DNA from 4 places in the Flaviflexus ciconiae genome. Region 3 is predicted to be linked to each of the others. Evidence: riboswitches for the same ligand, from Rfam matches in the RefSeq annotation. Region 3 holds a riboswitch; each other region holds the start of a gene.
What was found. A riboswitch is a leader RNA that binds a small molecule or an ion and turns the genes downstream of it on or off. The one in region 3 is predicted to bind S-adenosylmethionine.
Positions count from the first base shown of each region.

Region 1: it holds a riboswitch for S-adenosylmethionine, as region 3 does, so the genes downstream of both, EJ997_RS04985 (hypothetical protein) here and EJ997_RS11580 (hypothetical protein) in region 3, are expected to answer to the same signal.
Region 2: it holds a riboswitch for S-adenosylmethionine, as region 3 does, so the genes downstream of both, EJ997_RS05250 (OsmC family protein) here and EJ997_RS11580 (hypothetical protein) in region 3, are expected to answer to the same signal.
Region 4: it holds a riboswitch for S-adenosylmethionine, as region 3 does, so the genes downstream of both, EJ997_RS00690 (methionine ABC transporter ATP-binding protein) here and EJ997_RS11580 (hypothetical protein) in region 3, are expected to answer to the same signal.

Region 1 is NZ_CP034593.1:1,107,002-1,110,652, forward strand. It holds gene trxA (thioredoxin) at 1-269, shown strand, start outside; gene EJ997_RS04985 (hypothetical protein) at 851-1,750, opposite strand; SAM riboswitch class IV at 2,004-2,106, opposite strand; gene EJ997_RS04990 (MusI family membrane protein) at 2,875-3,507, opposite strand; gene EJ997_RS04995 (carbohydrate ABC transporter permease) at 3,513-3,651, opposite strand, start outside.
Region 2 is NZ_CP034593.1:1,162,210-1,165,860, reverse strand. It holds gene pdxH (pyridoxamine 5'-phosphate oxidase) at 1-523, shown strand, start outside; gene EJ997_RS05255 (DUF364 domain-containing protein) at 645-1,415, opposite strand; SAM riboswitch class I at 1,597-1,689, shown strand; gene EJ997_RS05250 (OsmC family protein) at 1,868-2,350, shown strand; gene EJ997_RS05245 (DUF5692 family protein) at 2,631-3,608, opposite strand.
Region 3 is NZ_CP034593.1:2,585,839-2,589,489, reverse strand. It holds gene EJ997_RS11590 (hypothetical protein) at 30-434, opposite strand; gene EJ997_RS11585 (hypothetical protein) at 667-1,086, opposite strand; SAM riboswitch class IV at 1,097-1,212, opposite strand; gene EJ997_RS11580 (hypothetical protein) at 1,355-1,756, opposite strand; SAM riboswitch class IV at 1,771-1,886, opposite strand; gene EJ997_RS11575 (hypothetical protein) at 2,109-2,876, opposite strand; gene EJ997_RS11570 (hypothetical protein) at 2,984-3,651, opposite strand, start outside.
Region 4 is NZ_CP034593.1:159,906-163,556, forward strand. It holds gene EJ997_RS00675 (MFS transporter) at 1-394, opposite strand, end outside; gene EJ997_RS00680 (HAD family hydrolase) at 464-1,105, shown strand; gene EJ997_RS00685 (aldo/keto reductase) at 1,175-1,984, shown strand; SAM riboswitch class I at 2,210-2,296, shown strand; gene EJ997_RS00690 (methionine ABC transporter ATP-binding protein) at 2,302-3,273, shown strand; gene EJ997_RS00695 (methionine ABC transporter permease) at 3,270-3,651, shown strand, end outside.

The sequences.
Region 1 (3,651 bases), 1.4 Mb from region 3:
CAACCTTCGAGAAGGCATCGGACGAGCATGAGGACGTAGTCTTCGGAAAGATCGATACCGAAGCAGAGACTGAGCTCGCCCAGAGCTTCCAGATCATGTCGATCCCGACCCTCATGGTGTTCCGTGACGGCATCAAGATCTTCGAGCAGGCTGGCGCTCTCCCGCCTTCGGCACTCGAGGACCTCATTGAGCAGGCCGAGAAGCTCGACATGGACGCAGTACGCGCCCAGATCGCCGAGCAGCAGGCAGCGCAGGGCGAGCAGGCCTAAGCATTCGATCGATTGCTGGTAGCCCGCTACTTATTAGCGGATAACCAGAACTCTGTGTGGGGCGAGCAGTAAATGCTCGCCCCACACTCATGTCCAAGCAGCTGAACTGGGCATGATCTGGCATGACAACTATTCCAAGGGTCTATCCCTGCGATCCAAGGGACTATCCCTATCGATGCACTGAGCCCATTCCAGGCATAAGGGCCTGGTCTTCCCATGTCTATAGACATTTCATAGCCGAACAAGCTGGGCTTCGCTACCAAACCAACCAATCAAAGTAGCCCGGCCCACGTGAACTGATCGCCTGTGAAGAGCAATGGTTTGGGCTATAGGTCAATGGTTTCGCCAGGCTCTGTTGTCGAACAGAACCTGGCGAGTGAACGGGGCGCGGCGCTCAGCAAGCACCGCGCCCCGTTCAAGTAATTTACTTTTCGGCCAAGGCGTTGCTCGTTTGAGGATTCAAACGTTCGAGGTTTCAGACACAGAGCCCTCAAGCCTCGCGCAACCAGGCTTCCCGAGCTAATGCTCGGTTTTCCAGACCTTTATTCCGTGTTCTATGCCTATTCGAGGAAAGCTTTGCCTTAGGCAGCGGCCTCGGCTTCGCGGCGTGCGTGCAGAAGAGGAAGAACGCCGCAGACAGTGGACGCGAGATCGGTGGGGAGGGAACCCGGGAGGATCGTGAATGCATCGCCGGCACCAAGGGCCAGCCAGGATTCTACGTGGTCGGCAACGTCGTGGACGGTACCGAGAACACGTGCCGAGCCTTCTGCGTAGCGATCGGCACCTATGGCGGAGATAAGATTGCCGCGCTCCTCCGCATCCATCGTGCATGCCGAGACGATCATAAAGAGATCGCAGACAACCTGGAGGTCGTGCCCGGCTTCCAGTGCTGCGGAGCGCAAGGAGTAGCGGATCTCGCGCGCCGTGTGGGGATCCTGTTCGCGCAGGCGAACGGTATCAACAGCGGTACCGAGCTTAGTGAGATCAATCGACTGAGCAGTATCACCGGTCAGGGCAACCGTGACTGGAGTACCAGCATCCTGCGCACGGCGAACCAGATCGAGAGCGGCATCTAGTTCGCCGTGCGGGATGTGGATCTCGAGACCAACGCCCGTGTCCTTGACCAGGTCGAGGGCGGCGTTGCCGACCTCGTCGGCGGTGACGGAAGCAAAGATGGGGCCGGTAATCCGGGACGTGAGCTTCACGGCTGCGCGGATGGCATCGAGCCTGCAATCCCGCAGGTGCAGATCGGAGCGCAGCAGGAAGGAGGCTCCGAGGGTGATTCCTGCAAGACCATCGGTCAGTGCCGCTGAGCTCATGGAAGCCAGGCGGCCGAAGTTGCAGGTTTCTACCGGGAAGTCCTCACCGAAGTCGGTATCGGTGTCGAGCACTTCTGCACCGAGGGCAGACAGATCGATCGAGAGGGCGGGAACGCGGTAGCTGGAACGGGTTTGGTTTGATGAGGGCAGCTGGATAGTCATCGTAAATCCTAAAAGTGGTTTAGCAGAGTGCTCCGAATTGGAGCTGATGTGTGAAGGTGCGTAAGTGACGCTGGAGGGATAATGAGATTCCCAGGTGTAGATCGCGTTGGCCGGATCAGGCCATGGACTTATGCGTGCGCATATACATTCGATGAATTCGGTGCGTAGCCGATACTCGGACGGACTGCCCTGTCGTCTGGTAGATATTCGTGAATGTCATGCTATTTTCCTTCGTGCTTTCCCACCGCGAACGGTGCTTCGCTTGCCGATTGAGGCCTGGTCATCACCCGGGGCACCCCTCGCACGTGAGGGGTTGTCGACCAGCTAGCCGGGGCTCTTCGCTGGTTCTCTGGACCACGGCCAGAATAACACGGTCCCTAGTCCGCATGTCAAGACACCGCTGCCCATTACGTGAGATCAGGTAATCTCATGGCATTATTCGGTCAAATTTAGCGATTTGCAGCTACCGATCGGTAGCTTCCTGAAGAGCGACGACACCGCCCCCCAAACCGCAACCAAGCAGCCGCGGCATGCAACCATGGGAAGCTTGAGGACAATGACTATTCGGTGCAATAGCAGGCAAATGTCGCGGTCACTTTTCCTGGTTCTCAAGCATACAAGTATGTTCACTCAGTTGCGGAGAACCCAGAAGGCTCCCCAGTTCTCTGTGTCATACATGTTCGTTTTAGAGATGCCTGTCACACCCGACACGCATTGGGTTGGAACACATGGCATCTCGTCCCATGGGTGGACCTTTAGCAACCCAAATTCCGGAGGATGCTCGCCTGGCCGTGAACGGACAGGACTCAACTGGAAGCCTTGGCCAAGCCGGAGACCAGGGCAGGGCCCGTACCAGGATGGAGCCGGAGGTTTGTCCAGACCCGGTACCAGGGTGTAGCCACCCGTTAGAACGAACCCGGTGACAGAGTGTAAGCGGAGCTTAGACAAAGCGCGGAGCCACGGCAGCGCTGATGCTCAAGGCTGAACCGGGCGCCATGGGCCGAATCCGTGGCCGAGACCGATCCGGGAGCCGGTACTGCGTCGTATGCCAGTGCGGAGCCTGCGGTAAGGGTGGCACCAGCTTGCTCACACTGCTTCCCTGATACCTGCCCCTGATCCCTGGGCTACTCGTGGCTACCGTATGCCCTCAGTGGTGCGGCAAGGAGGATGTCGTGGAGGTAGAGGATGGCGGCGGGGAGGATGAGTAGGTTCGCGAAGACAAGGACGCCGAGGATGTCGGGGTTGAAGTAGAGAATCGCTGGCTGGATGAGAAGCAGTGCGAGAGCGAGGAAAGTACGCGGCAGGTAGCGGAACGCTAGGAGTGCTGAACGTTTAGTTGCTGAACCTATTGGGGCCTTGTACTGGCTGATGTAGGGGAAGTACCAGACGGCAAATCCCAGGATGAGGATAGTGCCGGTGATGGAGAGGACGGTGGCGATGGTGCCGGCCAGTCCCAGGTCCATGCGGCCGATGGCCCAGATCTCCCAGGCTGCCAGGAGCAGGAAGACGAGAATAAGTAGCCAAGCGGTAGTGGCCCGCCAAAAGGTTTCCTTGAAGGTATTCCAGAATGTTTTGGCCGGTGAGGAGCCCTCCTCCCGCAGTTGCTGGAGGAGGGCTGCGTGGGCGCCTGCTGCTGAGGCGCCCACTGTGACGATTGGTAGGCAGAAGAGGACGAACAGCACGTTGATGATGATCGCCTCTGTTACCGCGACAAGCCCGTTGTAGAACTTGGTGTCGGGTGCGAGCCACCCTGCCATAGCGATCAGCCCTTGACGGAACCGGCGACAACACCCTCGATGATGTGCTTCTGGGATACGAGGTAGAAGACAACGATCGGGACGATAGCGAGTACGAGCATTGCCATCATCGCTCCCATGTCCCTGTTGCCGTTCGAGCCCACC
Region 2 (3,651 bases), 1.4 Mb from region 3:
CGAGTCTGACGAGCGTGACGCGAATGTGATGGTGCTTTCGACCGTGGATCAGCATGGTGGTCCATCTAGCAGGGTTGTTCTCGCGAAGCAGGTAACCCCCGAGGGCATCATCTTTTTTACGAACTACGACTCCCGCAAGGCCGCTGAGATCAAGGTCAACCCGAGGGTTGCCCTGAACTTCCACTGGGCTTCGCTCGACCGCATGGTCAGGATCGAGGGGCGGGCGGAGCGCATCACCGATGTCGAATCGGATAAGTACTTTGACTCTCGCCCGGTCGGCTCCCGTCGGGGCGCCATTGCCTCCCCGCAGTCTCAGGTGATCGAAAGTCGGCAGGTGCTCCTCGATGAGGTGGAGAAGCTGGAGAGATCCGGTGAGGAGCCCCACCGGCCGAACAACTGGGGTGGCTACCTCGTACGGCCCAAGGTCCTGGAGTTCTGGCAGGGCAGGCCCGACCGGCTCCACGACAGGATCCGCTACCGCGTCGTTGACCGCGCGTGGGCTTGGGAGCGCCTAGCTCCGTAGTGTCAGCCAGTACCGACAGCCTATGTCCGCCCTGTAACTGGTCCGCGACCATAGGCTTTTTTCAATGACGTGAGTCTTGCTTTGCACTTATGCCTGCTGGCGTTGCCAGAACGAACGAGGTTTACAGCTCTGGTTTGACCTTTGCGAAGTCGACCATGGTTCCGGCTGCGCTCGGGAAGCCGCGTCCGGTGCCGCGGAGAATCTCGGTGAGGTGCTCCGGGTTGGTGCACACGAGTCCTGATAGCCCGTTCACGCCGTAGTCGTAGAGGATTGGTGACATGGTTGATGATGGTCCGGTGAGGACCACGTAGGCGTCTTGGGAAAGCTCGAGTAGGCGGGGGAGTGTCTTGTTGACGAGCGTTGATCCGGTGATGAAAACGAAGTCCTGTTCCGGCAGAATGTATTCGCTTGCCGTATCCGGGTAGTCGTTGTCCCGGGGTCTGCGCTCAATGATGCAAAGCTCACCCACTCCCTCGAAGCGGTTCTCGATAAACCGGAAGTGGCCGATCGTGGCGACCTTCTTACCCTGAACCAGTTCGGCGTAGGTGTCGAAGGCACCTTCGGTTCCTTCGGTGTTCTCGGGGAAACGATAACCGCAGGACGGGATGCGCCCTGGATGATTGTGCCAGGCATTGATCGCGGCAACGCCAATACCCGCCTCCGCCAGGTTCCAGGAGCGCACCAGCATTGCGGCTTCCCTCAGCGGTCGGCCAATCAGCGACTCGGTGGAGATTGATGGTCGGGTCCGTACATCGGTTGTCATCGCAACGCCGCTTGTCCCATCATCTGCTGTGACTCGGGTCCAGATGTTGCCGACCTGGTAGTCGGAAACCTTGGCCGACGCATCGATCGCGTCAATGAGATTGTCATACAGGGCCCACGGATTACTCATAGCCCAATCGTACGTGAATGCCGAGGGGGTAAATGCGGCGGAAGTGGATGGAATCTGTAGCAATTCTTGTTGTTAGAAACCTGTCCACGGCTGTTCTGGGTACGGCGGAAAGTCTGTTCTGCGCAGTTTGTTCAAATTTTGGAATGCGTAGACGGCAGGGGTTGACGCCCTTAATCTGGAACCACTATCGCGAGCAGTCGAGAGTCCTGGCTCTATGACGCTGCAGCAACCTTTCGAGATTCGGAGCGGGTGCTAATGCCAGGTTCGATGGAGGACAGAATGCGAATGTTCGTCGCGGCGTGAGGCCGCAGTAGCCACAGAGCTCAACGGAGCAGTCTCGATATTGCTCACCGCCAATCAATAAAAGGCGCTGTTTTGCGTACCCGTAATCTCCCACGAAGTGTGGGCGGGCGTCAGCGCACCCAAAAACTAAGAACTTAAGGAAAAAGATCATGACTACACTCGCTACCCAGACCAAGCCGAAGCTCATTTCCCTCACCACGACCGGAACCTGGGTCGGTCAGGCAAGCACCGATATCACCGCTGGAGAGTTCAACTTCCGAGTCTCCGAGCCCACGGGGCTTGGCGGTAACAACTCCGGTCCGAACCCCTTCCAGTACCTCATCGGTGCTTTCGAAGGTTGCATTGCTGTCGTCATCGAAACCGTTGCTGCCGAACGTGGCTACGAGATCGACGGTGTCGATATTGAGATCACCGGAACCCTGGATCTTCGTGGCTTCGAAGGTGTGGAAGGCGTTTCCCCGCACTTCCAGACCGTTGTTGGTTCCGTGAAGATCACCGCTGACCTTGATATTGAACAGTTCGGGACCCTCGTGAATGAGACTGAGCGCCGCTGCCCCATCTACAACCTGATTAAGGATGCTGGGGTCACCCCACAGATCGAATGGTCGAACGAGAAGAATACCGCTAAGTAGTTCAGTCCTTCGACAATCAACTACTCGTAACCTCATAGAAGTCGGGCTCTTTCACTAGCCCTGGATCAATGAGCGAAGCGTCTGTCAGTATGTGGCCACTCCACACTGACAGACGCGTCGCCCTTTCCGCAGTAAATCCGCGGGTTCTATGACGGATTCATTTATTTGGCACTGGCTTGACTGGTCCCGCAGCAGATTCTCTCGTCCGATGGCGGACACTGAGTCCGACATAGCCTTCCCTTGTCCTGTGGAGACCTAGTATGTTCCGCAGGTGTTCTGGTTACGCCATCTTGTCGAACGTGTCGGCGGCAATTCGGCTGTCCAGAGGCTCAACCGGGGTGTTTGCGGCAACGATTGCCTTGTATTCGGGGTGATCCGTGTACAGCTCATCCTTGAGCGGGTTGAGGCGCTTCTTCAGGATTGTGCGGATCTGGTAGATGATGAGAGCGACGTTGGCGACCAATGCCAGTGCCGAGATGACAAAGAGGGCGACGGGACTCCTGGAGGTTTCGACGGCAAACATTGAGTCGGAGACAAATGTCGGCACCGCCATAGTGAACATCATCCAGAGGGCCAGGGTGTTGGCCCGGTGTTGGAGCCAGGCGCCCTTCTTGATGAAGAATGCGGGGATAGTGCAGGAGATGAGGAGTGCCCCACCGGCGTAGAACGAATGGTCACCAACGCAGTTATAGACGTAGGCGAAGTTCCACAGGTCGTAGGCGATGATCCAGAACCAGAGCATGTCAGGCCAGATCATGTCCTTCGACTTGTCCCTGGAAATAAAGATTCCCGCCCATCCGCAAATCGCAACGAGGTTAAGAAGACCGGCTACGCCGTTCATCCAGTTCCAAGAACCCGACAGCATGTACACGCCATCGACGATGCCGTCGGCGTTCATGGCTCCCACCTGGAAGTCACGGATGCAGGCCTCGGCAATATTGATGGCGAGGATAGCTGCCGGGAAGATGAGGACCTTCTTATTAGCTGCGAGCTTGGGGAAGTAACGGATCGCCATGAAGCCAAGAGCTCCGGCGAGAGCTGAGTAGACCTTGACCCAGTGGAACCAGGTGCCGGTAGAAGAATCTGCACCTGCAGTTGTTGGCCATACAAAGATTGTGAGAATGATCGGGAGAATAATGAAGAAGGCGATGCCGCCGGCCTTCCATCTTCTCGTTACCTCGTTGAGGCCGATGAGTGCGCCGAGTACGACGAACCACATGAGCCATGAATACCAGGGGATAGATTCGAAGAGAAACATGATTCCTGTCCTGTCACTGAAACTGTTAGCGACATCGTCGTCG
Region 3 (3,651 bases):
GCTAGTGTCGTTTCCACAGCCTTGGCTAGCTACTCACATTCGAGAGCCACACATTCCGTGGCCTCTCCTTCTTCAAGGCCGATCATGACAGTCAACTCTTCGAATGTCACTGCGATCATCTGCGCCTCTTCAGACCACCACACCTCGTCACCCTCGTCGATTCGGATGCGGAGGGCTTCAACCTTGTTAGGCTCATGCGCCCACATCCGCATCAGGCCCTCACTCGTCACAAAATTGACATAGGGAGCATCAACGCCAGCAACGATAACCTCATCCCACCTGCCGTGAAGCGCCGCCCTAGCATCTTCAACCTTGGTGACATGCGGGCGGCCATGCTGACAGAAGGCCTTCTCGACACTGTCAAAAACAAGGATTTCGCTCCATTCAAAAGTCTTCTTGGAAAAGCGCATGGCCTGGTGTTCGTGCTCGAACATATCTGTCCTATCCGTATCTAGCCCCGCCAGGGCAATCGAGTGGGGCCCGACCTGAGCCAGGCAGTGCCCCACGATGGGTGATTGAATTTCGGTCAAATCCTGTGGCACTGAGTGCGAAGAAGCGGCGCAGCCTCGTGGCTGCACCGCTGAGAAGACACCGCTGTCGCGGTGAAAGAGATGAATCAGTGCGGGGAGCTAAATGCTTCCCGCACTGATTCGAGGTTGATGAAGGTTAGATGCTTCGGGGTAGAGGTTTTGGCAGCTCAGGCCTCGAGTACTCGCATGGAGTGACCTCCGCTGCCACTCTGGTGATCGCTCTTATCAGGCCATTCGTCGCTCGTAGGATTCCCTTCGATTCGTGCAGTTCAACGGTTCCACCTTCAGAGTGCAGAAGGCGGATCGCGGTCACCAGGAAACGGGAGTGAGTCCATACCCGCCCCGAGCCTTCGCCCGAGATGATGTGAATGAACTTCCCATGGGTACCGGTGAGGATAACGGTTTCCCAGGTATCCTGGTCCGCTGCTTCGTAGTCTTCAGCTGAAAGATAGTGGCCGCTCTTGCTGGACCGGCATGAGCTACCGGAGTAGACCTCGGTGAATCTGTGCTTCTTGTCCGCCGGAGGATGCGCCTCACGGCGCTTGTTGTCGTTCATGATGTCCTTTGTCGCTAGCTTCCGCCTGGGCTTTTACCCAGGGGCCGATCTTCCCTTGGAGGCACCGTGTGCGATACGCGGTTGCCAGTCGACAAGCCAAGGGGCTTCACGTCGAACTTCTCGATCGATACTTCTATTATGGGCCCACGGGTCGGACAGAAATATTCTGCTTTTCTACCCGACCCGTGTTTCGACCTCGAGAGCTCAGCTGAAACAGCTGATTTCAATGGTCAGAACACACTGCGATTCGGCTGCCCTCGGCAGCGGCTTACAGGCTGTAGCCGCAGTCCGTTGGGCTCGGCGCAAGCGTGACTGGAGTTCCGACAACAGACCCGCTGGGCTCTTCCGAGTACACGGTCAGGAGGTGGTATCTTTCCGACCAGACAGTCCTCGCCTCGGGGTCCCGGGCAGCTATCTCCTGCACTTTGAGCAGGCGCTGGGGGTCGTGGTTCCAGCGGCGCTGGGTGCCTGCTTCTGTTCTGAAGTCGATGTAATGACCATCTACCGCGGTCACTTCGGCCGCGACTCTCCGCTCCTCAGAGGCAAGCCGGACCTGGATGAAATGGACACCGTGACCAGACTTGTATTTACTGCAGTCTTCCACAGTGACGTCTGGGCCTTCGATGAAAATGTATTCGTGCGCATCCGGCGCATCGTCCATGGGGTTCATAAGAATTTTCCTATATCGCATACTTCCTCCCGAGCTTTTGCTCGGGGGCCGATCTTCCTTCGGGAGCACCGTGCACGAAACGCGGTTGCTAGTCGACTAGCCGAGGGGCTTAGCGTCGAACTTCTCGATCTAGCTCTAAGTTACACACCCCGAGCACCCTGTCAAGCGTTAATCGAATTAACAACTTCAAAGATTCATTCAACCCACGAAAAATGCCCACCAACAGGGACCAGAGGGGGCGCTCCCGCCTTCCCATCAATGGGGAGACCAGCGGGTCAAAATAGAACTCATTATCGGCAAAGCTCAACGCTCCAGCGGGTTTCATAGGAACACGCGAGGCTTTTGACATCACTTACTGGTAGGACACAAACTCCGGCATCGGCTCCACCGCATAGGTCTCTTCCGGGGTGAGCATGGGAAGATCTTCATCAATGAAGTTCTTCCACCCCCACGCAATTCCTTCTGGAGCATCCTGGTGGAGGGCCCGCCAGGTAGCAGCTTTTGCCCCCTGGCTCCCCTGACCATCTGCATGGATCAGCAGAGCAACTTCAGATCGAGATAGATCGAGCTGGTCCCGATCGCGGATCATCTGAAGCTGGAACTGGTGAAGGATGACCACCTTCTGGGGAAGATCATTCGCCCGGACGTAGTCACTGAGGTAAGCAATAACCTCATTCACTTCATCGATCTCAACATGGCCGATCCGTGTAAGGGGCTCTTCATCAGGACCAAGCCGCCACTCCGGGTCGAGAGCTATTCCCACGTGCGGGTAGGCGAGAAGTTCCTCGTACTGTTGGACCTGTGTGAGGAAGTCAGTTCTGCCGGGCTGGAAGTCGAGGATGACATATTGGCCCGCGTCCCCCGCAGCTTCGATGAGGGGAATGAACCACTCAATAGGCCCTTCGTTCGAGTAGTCTCCATCATCGCCCGGCTCCCCGGCCGCAACGGTCACGATGATCTCCTGAGCCGGCACAACCGTGTCATCGGTCAGAGCTCGGTATGGCTCCGTCATCTCTTCTGCACGAGCAACAGTGGAGGGAACATCCTGTTCGCCGAGCAGCCCAAGTGCTGGTGTGATGGGAGAGCCGTACAGGGCAATATAGCGCTTCCCTCCGAACACATGCTGGGTCCCACCCGGCAGTTCAACACCGGTTGATGCGGCAGCCAGCTGCCACTCAAAGTCCTCAAGCTCTTCTTCGAACAGCCCAACAACAATGTCGGCAGATCCTACAGCCTGAATCGCTTCGCTCGACCCTCGGGGTCAGCCGGGGACAGGACAATGTCCGCACCAGCCGCATGGGCCGTACCGACCGCCGCAATCGAGCTGCCATCGGTCAGCACGACAACCCCATCGAGCAGATCAATGTCATGCTCCAGCTCAACATCAGTCAGCTGCGGAGCAGTAAAAGCTTCCCCTTCAGCCAAAGAAAGCAGAGTATCAAGGCCTTCTCCCTCGGGCGCCACGACCGTAAGAGAAGGATCGACCTCAATCTCCTCCCCTTCATCCGGCACGCGTGGCTCCCCACCAGCCACATCGGATTCAGCCTCGTCCTCGGCGCTCACCCCGGTGCTCTCCTCGGCGCTGTCCTCAGAGCCAGACTCCTCTTCCGCTTCTGCAGGAAGGACTGCGGGGATGGCGTCTACGTCTTCCATGTCCTCGAGCTCAACGCCGACGGCGATTACCCAGGTTGCGTCAAGCCTCTCCAGCTCGTCAGCGATCGCGTCTCCTTCGACAAGGACGGGTACAGAATAGGCCATGCCGAGCGAAGCCGCCTCCAACTGAAGCTCTTCATCAGTCACAACAGCTCCGGGTGAGGACTCAAAGAACTGCTCACTCATCGCAATAGATATTTCACTCGCATCAGCACCGGTAACGAGAAGGGTCGTGGGCTCGA
Region 4 (3,651 bases), 400 kb from region 3:
CATCGCGTAGACGAGCCTTCGGTCTGATCTGCATAGTCTCTGGTTGAGCAGGTGCCCGGATCCCAAGCTGGCTGAGCAGGGATGAAACGTAGGACGTGACTGCTAGGGTGATCATCCCGGGCATCCCGAGAAAGCCCAATGCCAGGCTGCCGGTGCCCGCCGCGGCAGCTGATGCTGACTGACTTGTGACTGCCAGGCGGGAGTAGGCGTGTTTGAGCCGCTTCTTCGGGACAAGAGCGGGGATCACGGTCGTCTCTGCGGTTGTGAAGACGACGTCGGCTATTCCGATGATTCCGGCAGCGAGTAGGAGAACTGGGCCGGACAGTGTCTGAGCTGGGCGAGCATCGGTGAATCTTTGGGCATGTCCCGCCAGTCCGCATGGGAGAGGTTCCATCCGCACGTGGAAGGGTGATGGAGTGCGCGTCGAGTCGTACCATCAGGTGGCTTCGCGTACCCTGGCAGTATGAGCCTTGTTGACGTGTACCGCGCCTGCGGACTCAATTCTGAACCCTCCGCCATCCTCTGGGACCTGGATGGAACGATCACGGATACCGAGTCCCAGTGGGTTGCCAACACGAAGAAGATCATTGAAGCACGGGGTGGAAGCTGGTTGAAATCCGATGAAGAAGCTCTCCACGGATCATCCACGGAAGATCATGCCGAACACATGGAATTTGTTCTCCGGCGCGATGGTGGGGACGTTGCTGACGGCATGGTTCTCTTCGAAGAGGTAGCGGTCCTCATGGCCGAGCAGGTCTATTCGGATCCGGACCTCATGCCCGGAGCTATTGAACTTCTCGATGCGTTTGCAGATGCTGGAATGCCCCAAGCTCTAGTGACTGCCACCCCGATGAATCTAGCTGGGCCGGCCATTGAAAGCCTGCCGCGAGACTACTTCTCTGCGCGTGTCACCGGGGATCAGGTGCAGCGTGGCAAGCCGGACCCCGAGCCCTATGCCACCGCTATCAGCAGACTCGGTGTGAACCCCGCCGAATGCTTGGCCTTTGAAGACTCAATCCCGGGGGAGACGTCGGCACGCGGTGCGGGAGCGAGAGTCGTTAACGTGTTGAAGCTGGAGCTCGCGGCACTCGCAGGCCTCCTCTGAGTTCGTTTCGGATTCTGCCAGGGGCTTGGAACTCTCGTCGCCGAGGTTACGCGTTGGTAGCCTGGGTGAATGAACGCACAGGTTGATTTCAATTCACTGAAGATCGGATTCGGCACTTCTCCCCTCATGGGAGAGGAAGCGACAACTGCTGTCGCTTCGGCGCTCGATGCTGGCTATACCTTTATCGACACGGCATCGAAGTACGAGAACGAAGAGGCCGTCGGTCAGGGAATCAAGGCCTCCGGCGTTGCTCGCGAGGACGTTATTCTCCAAACCAAGCTCCGCGGCAATGATCATGGGGATGTTCGGGGAGCGCTCGAGCGTAGCCTTAGCAGGCTCGGCGTCGACTACCTCGATGCGTGGCTTATTCATTGGCCGCTCCCCATGCTTGGCCTTTACCCCGAGGCGTACGAGGAGATGGCCAAGGCGCAGGAGGAAGGTCTTGTCCGCACCCTCGGCGTCTCCAACTTCCTCATCGAACACCTGGATGAACTGAAGGCTAAGACCGGCCTCGTCCCTGCCACGAACCAGGTGCAGGTTGACCCGGGCCTGCACCGCCCCGAATACCGCAAGGAACTTGCTGATCGCGGGATTGCTGTCCAGTCCTGGTCCCCGCTTTCAAAGGGTGGTGACCTGTTCGAGACAGAAGCTGTGGTCTCCGCGGCCGAAGCGCACAGCATCACGCCCTCGCAGGCAGTCCTGGCCTGGCACCGTGCGATCGGTGCCATCCCGATTGTCCGCTCCACGAACGAGGAGCGTAGGAAGCAGAACCTTGAGGCTGTCGAGGTTCAGCTGACCCCCGCAGAGGTGGAAGCGATCTCCGCACTCCCGCAGCGCGAACTTGGCGAATGGGATCCTGCAACGCACGACGAGCGATAGACCTAAGCACTTAAAGTGTAGAACCAAACTTCAGAGGCGCCCCGGCGGTAGTTATGCCTCGCACATTTCCTGTACAGGAACGTGCGGGTGACTGTCGTCGGGGCTCTCCCTTGCCCATGAATAAAGTGGACATAGGTTGACATAACGTGCTCGGTGTCACACGGCCAACTGCGTCCAAATCCTGAGATTGTTTGGCGCTCTGACCTGGGGCGTTGTCTAATGGGGGAACCATCAAGAGTGGCTGAGAGACCTGGCTCGTCGACGCCGCAGCAACCGAGAAAAACCCGGTGCTAAGGCCAGGACCGATGGAGGAATCAATGATCACATTGGACGGTGTCCGCAAGGTGTACCCGGGAGTTGTCGCTCTCGACGGTATCGATCTCAATATCCCTGCAGGCCAAATTCACGGAATTGTGGGCCAGTCGGGTGCGGGCAAGTCCACTCTGATCAGGTGCCTGACGGCACTCGAAAGGCCAACCGAAGGCCATATTTGGGTCGATGAGCAGGACCTTTCCTCGCTCACCCCCAACCAGCTACGGACAGCACGCCGCTCAATCGGCATGGTGTTCCAGGGCGGCAACCTGCTTGATGCTCGTACCGCCGGTCAAAACATTGCGTACCCGCTGAAGGTTGCCGGCCTTGATAGGGGAGGGCGGCGCGAACGCGTACAAGAGCTCCTTGACCTCGTCGGCCTTGGTGACCGTGGCGACTCCTATCCGTCCCAGCTTTCCGGTGGTCAGCGCCAGCGCGTCGCCATTGCCCGTGCGCTCGCGGCACGGCCCGCAGTGCTCCTGTGCGATGAACCGACCTCGGCTCTCGATACTCAAACCACCGAACAGATTCTCGACCTCATTAAGGATGTTCGCGACCAGACCGGTGTCACGGTCGTCATCATCACGCACGAGATGTCGGTGGTGCGCGAAACCTGTGACGCCGTCACGCTCCTGTCGAAGGGCAAGGTTGTTCAGTCCGGCAGGCTTGACGAGATCATCACGGACACCGGCTCCCGCCTAGGTGCTGCCATTGTTCCGCCTCCGAAGGTTGACGAGATCCCGCCGGGAACGACACTGATCGACATTGCCTTTACGTCCCGTCCGGGGGAGCCCTCCGGTTCCCACGTTCTCAGCCTGGTGGCCGAGCTCGGGGCAGATGTTACCGCTGGAACGTTCGAGACTCTGGGCTCCGCCCAGATCGCACGCCTCGTTCTCTCGGTTGAAAATGCTCGGGTCGATTCGACCATTGCGGCGCTCGCTGCTCAGGGCATTGATGCGAAGGAGCGTGCAGCATGAATACTTTGACTCAGGACGGCACGTGGTTCAATAACCAGATCGTCCAAGAGACGCTGTGGGACGCGACCGTGGAAACCCTGCTCATGGTCGGCTGGTCCACCCTCGCAACGGTGGTCATTGGATTGCCTCTCGGTATCCTTCTCGTTGCCACCGCGAAGGGCGGAATCCGTCCTAACAAGATCGTCAACGCCATTCTTTCCCTGATCGTTAACGTCGGGCGTTCGATCCCGTTCATCATCCTTCTGATCCTCTTGCTACCGGTCACGGACTGGGTCATGCAGACCAACATTGGATGGCGGGGCATGGTGTTCCCGCTCGCAATCGGATCCATTCCGTTCTTTGCTCGCCTGGTCGAGACGAACCTTCTGGCTGTTGATT